2 regions of the Microbispora sp. GKU 823 genome follow, and region 1 is predicted to be linked to the other one. Evidence: riboswitches for the same ligand, from Rfam matches in the RefSeq annotation. Region 1 holds a riboswitch; the other holds the start of a gene.
What was found. A riboswitch is a leader RNA that binds a small molecule or an ion and turns the genes downstream of it on or off. The one in region 1 is predicted to bind cyclic di-AMP.
Positions count from the first base shown of each region.

Region 1 (7,215 bases):
GCCGATGAGGTCATCGCCGAGGCTGAACGGCGCGCACCGGGCAAACCCGTCGTCTGCGCGTCCGGCCTCAGCCCGTCCGGCCCGATCCACCTGGGCAACCTCCGCGAGGTCATGACCCCGCACCTGGTGGCCGACGAGATCAGGCGCCGCGGCCACGAGTGCGTGCACATCATCTCGTGGGACGACTTCGACCGCTTCCGCAAGGTTCCTGTGGGCATCGACCCCGCCTGGAACGAGCACATCGGCAAGCCGCTGACCACCGTCCCGGCCCCGCCCGGCAGCGAGTACCCGAACTGGGCCGAGCACTTCAAGGCGCCGATGATCGCCGCGTTGAACGAGCTCGGCGTGGAGTTCCACGGCATCAGCCAGACGCAGATGTACACCTCCGGCGCGTACCGGGAGCAGGTGCTGCTCGCCATGCGCGAGCGGCGGAGGATCGACGCGATCCTCGACCAGTACCGCACCAAGAAGGCCAAGGCCAAGGAGGTCACGGACGCCGACGAGGCCGCGGCCCTGGAGGGCTCGGGGGCCGCGAGCGAGGACGACGGCTCCGGCGCCGGGGGCTACTACCCCTACAAGCCCTACTGCTCGGTCTGCGACCGCGACCTGACCACGGTCACGTCGTACGACGACGAGACCACCGCGATGTCGTACACCTGCGTGTGCGGCCACGGTGAGACCGTCCTGCTGTCCGAGCACACCCGCGGCAAGCTGGTGTGGAAGGTCGACTGGCCGATGCGCTGGGCCTACGAGGGCGTGGTCTTCGAGCCGTCGGGCGTGGACCACAGCTCGCCGGGCTCGTCGTTCGTCGTCGGCGGCCAGATCGTCCGCGAGGTGTTCGACGCCCCGCAGCCGATCGGGCCGATGTACGCCTTCGTCGGCATCAGCGGCATGGCCAAGATGAGCAGCTCCAAGGGTGGCGTGCCGACCCCGGCCGACGCTCTGTCGATCATGGAGCCCGCGCTGCTGCGCTGGCTGTACGCCCGCCGCCGTCCCAACCAGTCGTTCAAGGTCTCCTTCGACCAGGAGATCCAGCGCATGTACGACGAGTGGGACACGCTGACCAGGAAGGTGCAGGACGGCACGGCGCTGCCGGCCGACCAGGCGGCCTACCGCCGCGCGTCGAGCACCGCCTCCCGGGTCCTGCCGGAGACGCCGCGGCGGCTGCCCTACCGGACCCTGGCCTCGGTCGTGGACATCGCCACCGGGCACGAGGAGCAGACGCTGCGCATCCTGCGCGCGTTCGACCCGGAGATCTCCGGGCTGGACGAGCTGCGGCCGCGGCTCGACCGCGCCCAGCACTGGGTGAACACGTACGTGCCCGCGGAGGAGCGGACGCAGGTGCGCGAGACGCCCGACAAGGAGCTGCTCGACACGCTCGGCGAGCAGGACCGGGAGTCGCTGCGCCTGCTGGTGGAGGGCCTCGACGAGCACTGGTCGCTCGACGGGCTGACCACGCTCGTGTACGGCGTGCCGAAGGTGCAGGCCGGGCTCGACATGGACGCCAAGGCGGCCACGCCCGAGCTGAAGGCCGCCCAGCGCGCCTTCTTCGCTCTGCTCTACCGGCTGCTCGTCGGCCGCGACACCGGCCCGCGGCTGCCCACGCTGCTGCTGGCCGTGGGCCGCGACCGGGTGCGCGAGCTGCTCGGCCGCGCCTGATCTCCTGAGGGTGGGCCGGACGGTATGACCGTCCGGCCCACAGCCGTGCGCCGAGACAGGCGTAGCGGCGTAGGCGAATCAGGGCAGCAGGACCAACCGGCCGCGCAGGCCGCCTCTCCGCAGGCGTTCGTGCGCCTCGGCCGCCCGCTCCAGCGGATAGGTGCCGGCGACCCGCATGCTCAGCCGTCCCGCCTCGGCGAGCTTCGCGACGTCCCGGAGCTGGGCCGCGTCGGCGCGGACGAACACCGTCGGGACCCGGATGCCGCGCAGCGGGACGGGGGCCTGCCCCGCGACGACGGCGACGAACGCGCCCCCGTTGCGCACGGCGTCCAGCGCGGGCAGGCCGACGACCGCCGCGTCCACCAGGCCGTGCACGCCGCCGGGAACGACGGCTCTGACGGCCGCGGCCAGGTCGGCGCCCCTCGGGACGAACCATTCCGCGCCGAAGCCCCGGACGAGTGCCTCGTCGCCGGGCGCGGCGACCGCGGCGACCCTGAGCCCCCGTGCTGCGGCCAGCTCCACGAGATAGCCGCCGACGCCACCGGCCGCTCCCGTGACGAGCAGGGTCTCACCCTCGGCGAGCCCGGCGAGATCGAGCGCCTGGACGGCGGTGAGCGCGTTCAGCGGCAGCGTCGACGCCTCGGGCGCGGCCACCCCGGCGGGCGCGGGCGCGACGGCCGTCTCGTCCAGCACGACCAGGTCCGCCTGGGTCTTGAGCGGCTCCGTCAGCCGGTCCGACAGCCCGATGACCCGCTCGCCCGGGCGTACGCCCGTCACTCCCGGTCCGGTCCCATCGACCACGCCTGCCACGTCCCAGCCGAGTGCGTACGTCTCCAGGTGCGGCATGAGCCCGCCGTCGGCGAGGGCGCCCGCGGCCGTGAACAGGTCGACGGGGTTCACGGCCGCCGCCTCGACCCTGATCCGCACCTGCCCCGGCCCCGGCTCGGGCTCTGCCACCTCGACGACCCGCACGGCTCCATCCCGTGCCACCAGTGCTCTCATGAGTTCCTCTCCTTCCGGCGTGTCCTTCCGGCGTGGCAAGGAGCGTAAGGAGAGCTGCTCTCTTCCGGTAAGAAGGCACCTGGAAGTGCGTAAGGGAGGCGAAGGAAAGGCGATGGCCCACGGCCCGTTCCGCTACAGAGGCGGCGTACGGCCGGAGGCTCGACTCCGAACCTTGACGACCTTCATGGCAGGCGTTTACCGTCCCTGAAGGGTGGGCCGACGAAGCATCGTCGTGGGGGAGGGCGGACGATGGGTGTTCCCGAGGTCGTCTACCGAGGTGACAATCTCGCCTCGGACCTTGAGCGTGCCGGTCTCACCGAAGAGGATCTGCTTCTCCTCGCGGAGCTGGCCAAGGGCGTGACCGCCGACCGGGTGGGCCGCAGTCTCGACGTCAGCGGGCGCACCGTGCGGCGCCGGCTGCGATGCATCTGCGACCGGATCGGCGTCGCCACCGCGATCGAGGCCGTCGCCTGGGCGGCGCGCCGCCGCCTCATCTGACCGCGTCCGCGACGCCCTCCGGCGAGGAAGGGCTCAGTCGGCGACGCGCACCGCTCCCGCGAACGGCCGCCCGGCGATCTTCGCGATGTGGATGACGTCTCCCGTGCGCGGCGCGTGGATCATGTAGCCACCGCCGATGTAGATGCCCACGTGGTGCAGGTCGGGGTAGAAGAACACCAGGTCGCCGGGGCGAAGCTGGTCGCGGGAGATGTGCGTGCCGGCCGTCCACTGGTCGCCCGTGTAGTGAGGCAGGCTGATGCCGACGGACTGGTAAGCCGCCATGACCAGGCCCGAGCAGTCGAAGGAGCCGGGCCCCTCGGCGCCCCACACGTACGGCTTGAGCTGCTGCTTGAGGGCCCAGCGCGCCGCCTGGGCGGCCTTGCCGTCGCCCACGATGGGGAACGACATCCTGCTGCGGGTCTCGGCGCCGACCGTCCGGGAGACCTGCCGGTAGAGGTTGCTCTCGGTCTTCTTGATCAGCTTGGTGATCTTGTCGCGCCGTGAGTCGAGGCCGCTGAGGAGCTTCTTGACCTCGGCCTGCCGGGCGGAGGCGCTCTCCCTGGCCCGCGCGGCGGCGTCCATGGCCTTGGTGACCTCGGCGACCTCCTGGCTCTCCTGCAGCTCCAGCGCGTACGTCGTGGAGGCCTGGTCCAGGTATCGCCGCGGGTCGGCGTCGCTGTCGATGAGCACGAGCGCGTTGCCGAGCCCGTTGGTCATGTAGGAGTGCTGCGCGAGGGCGCTCGCCTTCTGCCGGCGGACCTCGAGTTCGGCCTCGCTCTTGGCGAGGTTCTTCTTGGCGAGGTCGGCGGACCGCTCGGCCGCCTTCAGGCGCACGCGCTCGCCGTTGTACTGCTCGGTGAGGGTCTCGATCTCGGTGTAGAGGCTCTCGACCTGCGCGGTGAGCTCCTTGAGGCTCGGCTTGGGGTCGGCGGTGGCGCGGACCACCGGGGCGCCGAACGTGATCGCGGTGATCGCGACGCCGACGAACGCCAAGCGGCGGACGGCACCCGGACCGGCCGTGCCGGATCCGGACCCTCGGCCGCGGGCGTGCCTGCCCGCCGGCCGTCCTCCACGCATGCGCAACCGAGCTCCTCTCCCACATGTGCCCGCGGCGGGTCCGTCGTCGAGACGGGGCCGTACGGCGGGGCACCTCTGAGCGCCTACCGGGTTAGCTGACGGGTTCGGGCCGGAGTAGCCCTACCTTTGCGGATTCACCCCTTGACGATCCGAGATCGAACCGATCCTGATCCTGCAGTTGGGTCCCCGGTTCCCCTTCGCACTCGGTGCTTCGAAGATTCGGCGCCCGGTCGCCGTGAGCGCTCACGATGACCGGCATCGTCGCTGGACGATAGTGCACGGCGAGTTCTTGCTCAACCAGAACTCCGAAACCCGTCTACGTTTGACAACCAAACGATCACGGTCGGGTCACGGGAACGGTAGTGATGCGTCCGCGTTCACCTGGGTTTAGAGCGATCTAAGGCATTGGCCGTGCAGCTCGGGCGGATGAAAAAAGTGGGACGAACCGGAACAGTCACCTCAGGGCGCGGCCGTGCATCCGTCCGTATCCTGATGGCTACGCAGGGTCAAGCATCGTGTCGGGTGTCGTGTTTGGACATGACCGTTATCCGTAGCGGCGCGATCCGTACCGACCGCGTGGGATCGGCCGCGGTCCGGCTAGGCTGGCCGGTCATGGAGCAGGTCGCCGCGCAGACATCCAGTGAGTCGGGTGCCACGGCCGTGACGGTGCGCCGGGCCAGGACGCCGGACGTCCGGGCGATCCGGCGCCTCGTCGACGCGTATTCGGGCGTCGGTCCCCGCCTGCTCAAGAAGAGCACGGTCACGCTGTACGAGGACGTCCAGGAGTTCTGGGTGGCCGAGACGGGCGGGCAGGTCGTCGGCTGTGGCGCGCTGCACGTGCTGTGGGAGGACCTGGCCGAGATCAGGACCGTCGCGGTGGACCCCGCGGCACGCGGCGGGGGCATCGGCCACCGGATCGTCGCCGCGCTCATCGAGACCGCCAGGGACCTCGGTGTGCGGAGGGTCTTCTGCCTCACCTTCGCGGTGGAGTTCTTCGCCAGGCACGGCTTCACGCCCATCCAGGGCACCCCAGTCTCCCAGGAGGTGTACGCGGAACTGCTCGCGTCGTACGACGAGGGCGTCGCCGAGTTCCTCGACCTGGAGCACGTCAAGCCGAACACGCTGGGGAACACCCGGATGTTGCTGCACCTCGACCGCATTGATCACCATTGATGGGCATTGATCGCCGATCTTGACGGTGGTTGTCGACTGCTGCAAAGGTGACTGTTGATACACCTGTCGCTACTTTTGGCAATATCAGCGTGTGCTACAGACGTTCGGCGCATGCGTCTTCGAAACGAGGTGACACGGTGAGCACCGGACAGCCGCCGTACCCCCAGGACGAGTCGGACGGAACGCCACCGCCGTCATCGAACCCCGGGTACAACACGGACAGACAGCCCCAGGACTACGACCCAGACGTCACGGTCGTCAGCTATCGCGGGCAACACACGGGCCCGCAGCAGCCGCCCGGCTACGACCCCGCCCAGGGCGGCTACGGCCAGCAGCAGGGTCAGCAGCAGGGCTACGCCGCCCAGCAGGGCCAGCAGCCCGGTTACGGGCAGCAGCAGTACGGCCAGCAGGGCTATGGTCAGCCCGGCTTCGGCCAGCCGTACGCGGCCTCGGGGCCGATTCCCCCCGGTGCCCCGGCCCCGCTCGCGGAGTGGTGGCAGCGCCTCGTCGCCCGCATCATCGACGGCGTGATCGTCGGCATCCCCTTCGCGATCATCACGCTCGTGATCACGGGGATCGTCGTCACCAACGCGAGCATCGACCCGACGACGGGGGTGTTCACCACCGGAAGCGGTTACTTCCTCGCGTCACTGCTCACGGCGATCCTGGGCGGCCTCGTCATGGTCGCCTACGAATTCCTCATGCTGCGGGCGCAGGGGCAGACGCTCGGCAAGAAAGTCATGGGAATCAAGGTCGTTCCGGTCGGAGGCACTCTCGACGCGGGCGGGCTTCCCCAGGACGCGGCGCTCAAGCGCGCCGGCGTGCTCTACGTTTTCGAGTTCCTGCAGTGGATTCCCGTTATCAGCTACCTCGCGAGCCTCGCCTCCCTTCTGAACGTGCTGTGGCTGTTGTGGGACAAGCCGCTGCATCAGGCGCTGCATGACAAGGTCGCCAACACCGTAGTGGTCAAGGTCAAGTAACGACGACAGACGGGGCCGATGGAACGGACCATCGGCCCCGTTTTTCTATGGGTCGCTATGGTCCGTCCGCACCGCCCGCTCACCCCGCTGTGACGGAAAAACCTTGCGGTGCCTCCCGGACATGCCATGCTTGGGTTCACCGTCCCGAGAGGTGCCCAATGACCGCGAGGCCGCCCCCGGCGCCAATCCTTAAGAGTCGCCCCCGCCGTCCCGCCCGGGTCATATCCGCCCACGGGCGGCTTAAGGAACCGTCAGGGGCGCTTATGGGGCCGTATGGAGCCCCACAGGCCGTTATGGCGCTCCCGGATCCCCACCCGCTCTACCCGGCCGCAGGCGGCGTCCGCGGAATGCGGGGATCGTTTGGCCGTGGGAAACTCTGACGCCACGACCGTCCGGGCCGTCCACGTGATTGTGCCCCCGCTCCTTTTTTCGATCTTCAGACCTCCCGCCCGTCGATCTTGATGGAACCGGCCGGTCCTCTCTTTTTACGAGGCTTCCGGGCTGTGCCGATCTGCTTGCGCGTATATCCCGCGAGCCGTGCGCGCCGTACGAGAAGGGTGCCGGGCCCCCTTGTGAAGATCCGGCCGCCGTGACACGGGCTCCTCGTTTCACCCGGGCTTCAACGGCGTACGTCCTCGGTCCGGCCTTTTCCGCAGGACGTGTTTGCCGCTTCGCACTTGTCCGTCCGTGCCTGTTCGTCCTGGTCGGCAAGCCGCTCACCAGCGGCTACGGCCTGGACTAGGGGGAACCCGGGGGCGTGCGGCCCCGCCGCCCGCCGCCGCCCGGGAAGTGCGCAAGCGGCTGAAACGGCGGGACGGCCCAGGAT
Region 1 covers NZ_MWJN01000097.1:1,158-8,372, reverse strand. Annotated here, with positions in the region: gene lysS (lysine--tRNA ligase) at 1-1,659, shown strand, start outside; gene B1L11_RS34950 (zinc-binding dehydrogenase) at 1,738-2,661, opposite strand; gene B1L11_RS34945 (LuxR C-terminal-related transcriptional regulator) at 2,911-3,159, shown strand; gene B1L11_RS34940 (C40 family peptidase) at 3,193-4,152, opposite strand; cyclic di-AMP (ydaO/yuaA leader) riboswitch at 4,303-4,455, opposite strand; gene B1L11_RS34935 (amino-acid N-acetyltransferase) at 4,849-5,409, shown strand; gene B1L11_RS34930 (RDD family protein) at 5,547-6,389, shown strand.

Region 2 (7,215 bases), on a different contig from region 1:
CGCCGCTGGAGTACGACCGGCGGGACCCCGCGCAGCAGAAGAAGCTCCTCGCCGACGTCTTCTCCGGCCAGGGCTGGGAGGTCCCGCGCCTCCTCGACGCCATGGGGGACGCGCCGGACTTCTACCTGGACTCGATCAGCCAGGTGCGCATGGACCGCTGGTCGTCGGGCCGGGTGGCGCTCGTGGGCGACGCCGCCTACGCGGCCTCACCCGCGTCCGGTCAGGGCACCAGCCTGGCCCTGGTCGGCGCCTACGTTCTCGCGGGCTGCCTCGCCGAGGCGGCGGGCGACCACGCCGCGGGGTTCGCCGCCTACGAGCGCGAGATGCGGCACTTCGTGGAGGAGAACCAGAAGCTCGCCGCGGGCAACCTCAAGGGCATGGTGCTGAAGTCCGCGGCACAGATCCGGTTCCAGATGCTGATGTTGCGGCTGATGCCGCATCTGCCGGGGAAGAACCGCATGATCGAGCGGGTCACCGAGCCCATCCGCAGGGCCGCGACCGCGATCACGATCAGGGATTACCGCACGCCGGCCTCGTAGCCGCGCACCGTGGGCCGCGGTGGAGTTCGGGAACCGGCAACATTTCGGGGTTATCCGGCATCTCACCCCGTATGAGATTGCGTACGGTTCTCGCGACAGTTCTCCTGACCGCCGTTCCGCTGAGCGGACACCCCGCGGCGGCCGCCACGCCGGTCACGATCGCGTACGCACAGCGAACGCAGACCTGGGAACTGGTGCTCACCAACGGAGACGTGGTGAAGGTGCCCGAAGCGCTCGCCGTCGCGCCCAGCGACGCGGTCAACGCCGGGGCCCGGACGGCGTTCCTGGTCAGCGGAGACGGCCGGCACTTCTTCTATTTCCGCAAGTCGGACGGGCGGTTCGCCGAGCGGACTCTGCACGGCAAGGAAAGAGTGATCCGGAGCATCGAGGCGTACACGACCGGCGAGGAGTGGCCGTCGGTGTCGGACGACGGCAGTTTCGTGGTCACCGGGACCTCGGCGCCGGGGCTGGGGGTCCTGGTGGACGTGCGGAAAGGCAAGACGTTGCCGCAGCCCGGAGGGACGGACGAGTGGAGCTTCTCGGGCTTCAGCCCGGACAGCAAGCGGCTGCTGATGCAAGGGGTGCTGGGGGGCCGGGTGACGGTGTTCGACCGAGGGCTGCGCACCCGGCTGCGGTCGAAGACGCGGCTGTCGCCGGTGGCCCTGGCGAACGACTACGTGACGGCGGCGGCGCCTGTCGGCTCGTGGCCCAAGTCTCGCAAGCTGCGCCTGGTCGACCTGCGTACCGGCAAGGCGAGCGGCACCATCACCGTGCGGCTGCCCCGGGGACAGTACGTCGACGACCTCGACTTCGACAAGGCGGGACGCCTGATCGTCCGGTCGAAGACCAGGACGGGCGTGGCGATCTACCGGGTCTCGAAGACGACCGGCAAGGCGACGCCGCTCCGGACGATCACCAGGCCCGACGTGAAGGTCTGGGTGCTCCCCGGGGACGACGAATACGAGCCGTGGACGGAGAAGCAGTGAGTCCGGCCTCTGCCGTCGGCGACGTGTGAACGGCTCCCCTCCATCAGACGTCGTACTGGTGAGCGGAAGGGGAAGCATCGTGCGTACCGTATTCGTCTCGGCCATGACGGCGCTCGGGCTGGCGTGCCTGCCGGCCGTGGCGGCCCACGGCGTGACCCGGCAGGGCGGCCAGGCCGGGGAGAGCGCGCCGGAGTGGCGGCTGACCAGGGTGAACACGCTGCCCGGGGACGACGTACTCAACGACGTGACGGCCCTGGGCAACGGGTCGGTGTGGGCGGCCGGACACCGGGTCGTGAACGGCAGGCAGCGCGGCCTGGTCGAGTGGTTCGACGGCGGATCGTGGCAGGTGATCCCCGGCAGCCCGCCGTACGAACTGACGGCCGTGACGGCCGGCTCGAACAGGGACGTGTGGGTCTTCGGTCCGGGGAAGGCCGCTCGGTGGAACGGCCGCGGGTGGACCACCGCCTCGCTCGGCAGCGGCTTCTCCGCGACGGACGCCGACGGAACGGGCGCGAAGGACGTCTGGGCGGTCGCCGAGTCCTCGGCCTCGGCCCGGCACTGGACCGGGTCCTCGTGGAAGAGCGTGCGGCTGCCGGCCCGCGCCGCCGCCGTCGACGCGTACAAGGCCGGTGACGTCTGGGCGGCGGGGACCAAGGGCGATCGTCCCGCGATCATGCGGTGGAACGGAAGGTCCTGGGCGCTGATGCCCACACCCGCGATCAAGCTTCCCGCGCCCGACGCCGCCGCGGTCCTCAACGACATCGCCGTCGTGAGCCCCGGCAACGTGTGGGCCGTCGGCGGCGTCACCTGGGAGGGCGCCGACGACGAGGGTGACGACGTGACCTACAGCCGGACCCTGGTCATGCGCTGGAACGGCCGTTCGTGGCTCGCCTCGGTCGGTACGGCCAACGCCCAGCCGTACACGGAGGTGGAGCCCGACGGCAAGGGCGGTATGTGGGTCGTGCAGGGCAACTGGAACTCCACCTTGTGGCACGTCACGGGTTCGGCCTGGCGGAGCACCCCGCTCCCTCGCAAGGCCGGCACCGACGCCGCGCTGTTCTCGATCGCGCGCAGGCCCGGGACGGCGACGCTGTGGGGGGCGGGATTCACCGTGCCGCAGGGCGACCCCGACGATCCCTCGGCCAACGGCACTTTCTGGCGTACGCGCTGACCGGCTGGAATCGCCACATCGTGCACCGGTAGGAGTGGCCGAAGGCGGAGAGGGTGAGCATGCGGCGGAGCGAGTCCCCCATCGCGCGGGGCGTCCTGACGCTGACTCTCGCGGCCGCCGCCTTCGGCTCGGCGTGCTCGGCCGGGTCCCGGACCACACCACCGCAGACGCGGACAGGTCTTCCCACCCCGTCGGCCGCCCTCCGTCCCGCCACGACCGCCTATCCGGGAGCGGAATGGCGTCGCATCAGCCCGGATGACGCCGGTTTCGACCGCGCCGGGTTGGAGAAGATCGCTCTCGATGCCGGGAGGAGAGGCGCGAACTGCCTGGTCGTGATCCGGCACGGGCGACTCGTGGCCGACTGGTACTGGAACGACGCCGACACGACCACCAGCCAGGAGGTTTTCTCCGCGACCAAGTCCTACGCCGGCACCCTGGTCGGCATCGCCGAAGCGGAGGGCAGGCTTTCCATCGATGACAAGGTGTCTGAGTACGTCCCCGAGTGGGCCGGCACCCCCTCGGCAGACGTCACGATCAAGGACATCCTGAGCAACGTCTCCGGCCGGCACTGGGATTTCGACACCGACTACCGCCGCCTCGTCCGGGCCGCCGATCGCACGGGCTTCGCCGTCGGTCTCGCCCAGGACGCGGCCCCCGGGGACGTCTGGGCATACAACAACTCCGCCATCCAGACGCTCGATGCCGTGCTCACGAAGGCGACCGGGCAGAGTCCTGCGGCGTACGCGCAGGAGAGGCTTTTCGGCCCCCTCGGCATGAGCCGCTCGAGGATGACCCTTGATGGAGCCGGCAACACCAACATGTTCTCCGGCCTGAACTCCACCTGCGAGGACATGGCCCGCTTCGGCTATCTCTTCCTACGGGAAGGAAACTGGCAGGGGAAGCAGATCGTCCCCCGGCGGTGGGTCGAGGCGGCGACCGGCCGGCCGTCGCAGAAGTTGAACGCCGCGTACGGCTACCTGTGGTGGGTGAACGCCCGCGGTCCCGTCGTCGACCCGCTGAAGCCCAGCACGAGAGAGCGGAGTTCCGCCGCGCCACGCCGGCGCCTGGTCGAGGGCGCACCTCACGACATGTACTGGGCACTGGGTTTCGGTGGTCAGGTCATCCAGGTCGATCCCGGCTCGGACACGGTCGTCGTACGGCTCGGACGGAATGTCCCGAGAGACCGATACGGGCCTGCCGAAGCCGCCGAAGTGGTGACCACGGCCCTCGTGAAGCCGTAGAGGGACCACCGCCACGGGAGCCGGGGCGCTCGACGGCCGGGATCGGGGAGTAATACCAACTGGTGCAGAGCGGCGATGACCTCACCGCGCACGACTCAGTCCCCGCGAGCCGTTCGCGGGCTGTATGTGCGTGCGTTGACGGCCCGGAAGACGCGTAACGCATGTGACGAGCGTCACATACATCAGCCTATGGACATCCCGTGACCTGCGGTTATGCGCTTTTGATCCTTTTTACGTGATCCTTACCTTTTTGGGGCCTTTGCGACTACATGGGGCAAGTTGGTAGTTTCCTTGCCCTACGACGGGGTCCACGTGACGCCGCCGTTACGAACCCGGCCGGCCCGTGTTCGAAAACGACCATCCACTGTCACCGTCGCCACGTCCTCTCCGCCCCCCTGGGCGGCGGTGATGCCGAATCCGTGCAGCAAGGAGGCCCGGAGCCGGGGAACCAATCGACCTTCGACGAAGGTCTGGGGTGAATCGGCGCGTCAGCGCCGTAGGGCGACTTCCCCGCCCGAATCCGTCAGCTAACCCGGTAGGCACAAGCGGAAGACCCTAGGGAGAGATCCCCTGTCTACCAACTCCACCACTCTGCTCCGCATTGCCTGCGTCACGATCAGTAGCGCGGCACTCACCGCCTCCGCAGGAGCCTTGAGCGCGCTCCCCGCGGCCGCCGCGTCGGGGGCGGTGGCAGCCCCACCGGCGGCCTCGACGGTCATCCCACCCGAGCCCCCCGCTACGGTGACCACCCCGGACAACGGCGAGGTCCCCGCGGCGTCCACGGCGGACGACTCCGCGAACACGAAGGTCACCAAGTCGGCCCTCCAGCAGGAGAAGGCCGAGCACGCCATCAAGGTGGCGAAGAAGCACCTCGGCGATCCGTACGTATGGGGCGCGACGGGCCCACGGGCGTTCGACTGCTCCGGGCTCGTCCAGTTCGCCTGGCGCAAGGCCGGCGTCAAGCTCCCGCGCACGACATGGTCGATGCTCGATGCCGTCAAGAAGAGGGTCTCCCTGGCGCACCTCAAGCCCGGCGACCTCATCTTCACCAGCGGCGGCGGCCACGTGGGCATGTACATCGGGCACAAGAAGGTGATCAGCGCCCCGCACAGCGGCGCGGTGGTCAGCGTCGACAAGCTCAACGGTTACTGGAGGAGCAGCTTCCTCACCGCCGTACGCCCCGGGGTCTGACAGCGGGGCCACGGAGAAATCCTCGGCGGAGATGTCCCCGGCGCACGCCGCCGCCCGGGGCATCTCGCCGATCGAACTACGCGCCGTCCGCGATGAGGCGTCGGAGCAGGACCAGCAGGGTCCCGCGGTCCGTGTCCGACAAGGCGGTGTAGCACCTGGCGAGCACCTCGTCGGCGACCTTGTGCCCGGTTTGCAGGACCTGCTCGCCGGAAGGGGTGAGATGGTGCTCGATGCGCCGGCCGCGCCCGGGCCGGCGCTCGATCCATCCCTGGGCGACCAGCCGACCGGCGAGGGTCCCGAAGGCCTGCTCGGTCTGGAAGGTGGCCGCGGCCAGTTCCCGGGCCGACGCCCCGGGAGAGCGGCTGATCGCCCGGAGGGCGTCCCACTGGGCCAGCGTCGCGCCGATCGCCGACAGCCCGCTCTCCAGGGCCCGGTGCTGCCGATACTGAGCCTGTTTGACGGCTCGTCCGAGTTCTTGCAGATCGCCGTGCACGGTACAAGCTTAGTACGATACTAAGCTAGTTTAAATAAACATGTTTAGTTATGCTGTGCCCATGACCACGATCTCGCTCTACGACGACCTGTCCCTCACCGTGTCGGAGGCCGGAACCGGCCGACCGGCCCTGATCCTGCACGGCGGCGGCGGCCCCGCCACGGTCGCCGGCTCGCCCGGCACCTTCATCGGACGACACACGCCATCACGCCTGTGCACCCCGGCTGGGACGGCACGCCCCGCCCTCCATGGCTCACCGGCATAGACGACCTCGCCCTGGCCTACCTGCACTGCCTGCATCGGCTCGGACTGCGCGACGTCCTCGTCGTCGGCTCCTCCCTCGGCGGCTGGATCGCCGCCGAGATGGCCGTACGCGACACCGCGGGGATCATCACCGGCCTGGTGCTGATCGACGCCGTCGGCGTGCACGTCCCCGGCGAGCCGATCCGCGACTTCTTCTCCCTCGACGCCCGCGGCGTCGCCGAGTACGCCTGGCACGACTCGCAGCGGTTCTACGTCGATCCGGCCGATGTCCCCGCCGACCAACTCGCACGCCGGGCGGCCGACATGGCCACCATGCGCACGCTGGCGGGCGACCCCTACATGCACGACCCCAAACTGCTCCGCCGGTTGAGGCACGTCGACGTCCCCGCTCTCCTGCTGTGGGGAGAGAGCGACCGGATCGTCACGCCCGCCTACGGCGCCGCCTACGCCGACGCCTTCGGGAGCGGCCGGCTGGAGGTGATCCCGGAGGCCGGACACCTGCCGCACATCGAACAGCCGGCAGCCACCTTCACCGCGATCGACCACTATCTGCACGCAGCCGTGCCCGGTTCCCCGGCGATCGCGGCGGGCACCGGCGAGTAGTGGCGATCGCGCCTTGAAGGGCACTGCCGACAGGGAGCGCTGCGCCTCAGACCGTGCCCGGCGCGGGCGGAACCCTGCGGGCGGAGGCCGCGAGCCGGTCCGCGAGCGCGACGACGAGGCCGCGGAGCTCGTCCGGACGCTCGATGACGAACGGCCGGTCGAGCGACGCGAGCACCGGGGGCAACCAGTCGAGCCGCTCCGCCCGCACCTCGACCCGGAGCCAGCCCTCGGTCTCGGGATCCGCGCCTTCCGCGGACGGGGACTCCTCCACGGTCGCGACGCCGGCGGGAAGGCGGGCGCGGATCTGCTCGGCCGTTCCCTGGATCCGCAGGACCACTTCATGCCGATACCGAGCCTTGGCGAACCCCGACAGGACGTGCTGCGCCGGATCGAGCCCGGCGGGCGGCTCGAACGAACCGGGCAGGGTCCTCGCATCCGCGATGCGATCCAGCCGGAAGGTGCGATCCTCGCCGATCTCGGGATCCGCACCCGTGACGTACCACCGGCCCGAATGGGCGACGAGCCCGTACGGATGCAGCGTGCGTTCGCTGCGCCGGCCGTCGGCGGCGGTGTACCTGATCGAGATCGGCCGGTGATGGCGCACCGCATCGGCGACGGAGAGCAGGACCGCGGTCTCCGGGGCGGCGAACTCGCCGGGCGGAGCCGTGAAAGCGAGGGATTCGAGCACGGTGTCGAGCCTGCGGGCGAGCCGCTCGGGCAGGACCCG
Region 2 covers NZ_MWJN01000099.1:3,858-11,072, forward strand. Annotated here, with positions in the region: gene B1L11_RS35255 (FAD-dependent monooxygenase) at 1-539, shown strand, start outside; gene B1L11_RS35260 (WD40 repeat domain-containing protein) at 611-1,525, shown strand; gene B1L11_RS35265 (hypothetical protein) at 1,605-2,696, shown strand; gene B1L11_RS35270 (serine hydrolase) at 2,756-3,937, shown strand; cyclic di-AMP (ydaO/yuaA leader) riboswitch at 4,337-4,494, shown strand; gene B1L11_RS35275 (C40 family peptidase) at 4,679-5,128, shown strand; gene B1L11_RS35280 (MarR family winged helix-turn-helix transcriptional regulator) at 5,205-5,621, opposite strand; gene B1L11_RS48945 (hypothetical protein) at 5,683-5,886, shown strand; gene B1L11_RS35285 (alpha/beta fold hydrolase) at 5,835-6,488, shown strand; gene B1L11_RS35290 (YafY family protein) at 6,535-7,215, opposite strand, start outside.
Region 2: linked by a shared signal. The riboswitch ahead of B1L11_RS35275 (C40 family peptidase) and the one ahead of B1L11_RS34940 (C40 family peptidase) in region 1 are both predicted to bind cyclic di-AMP.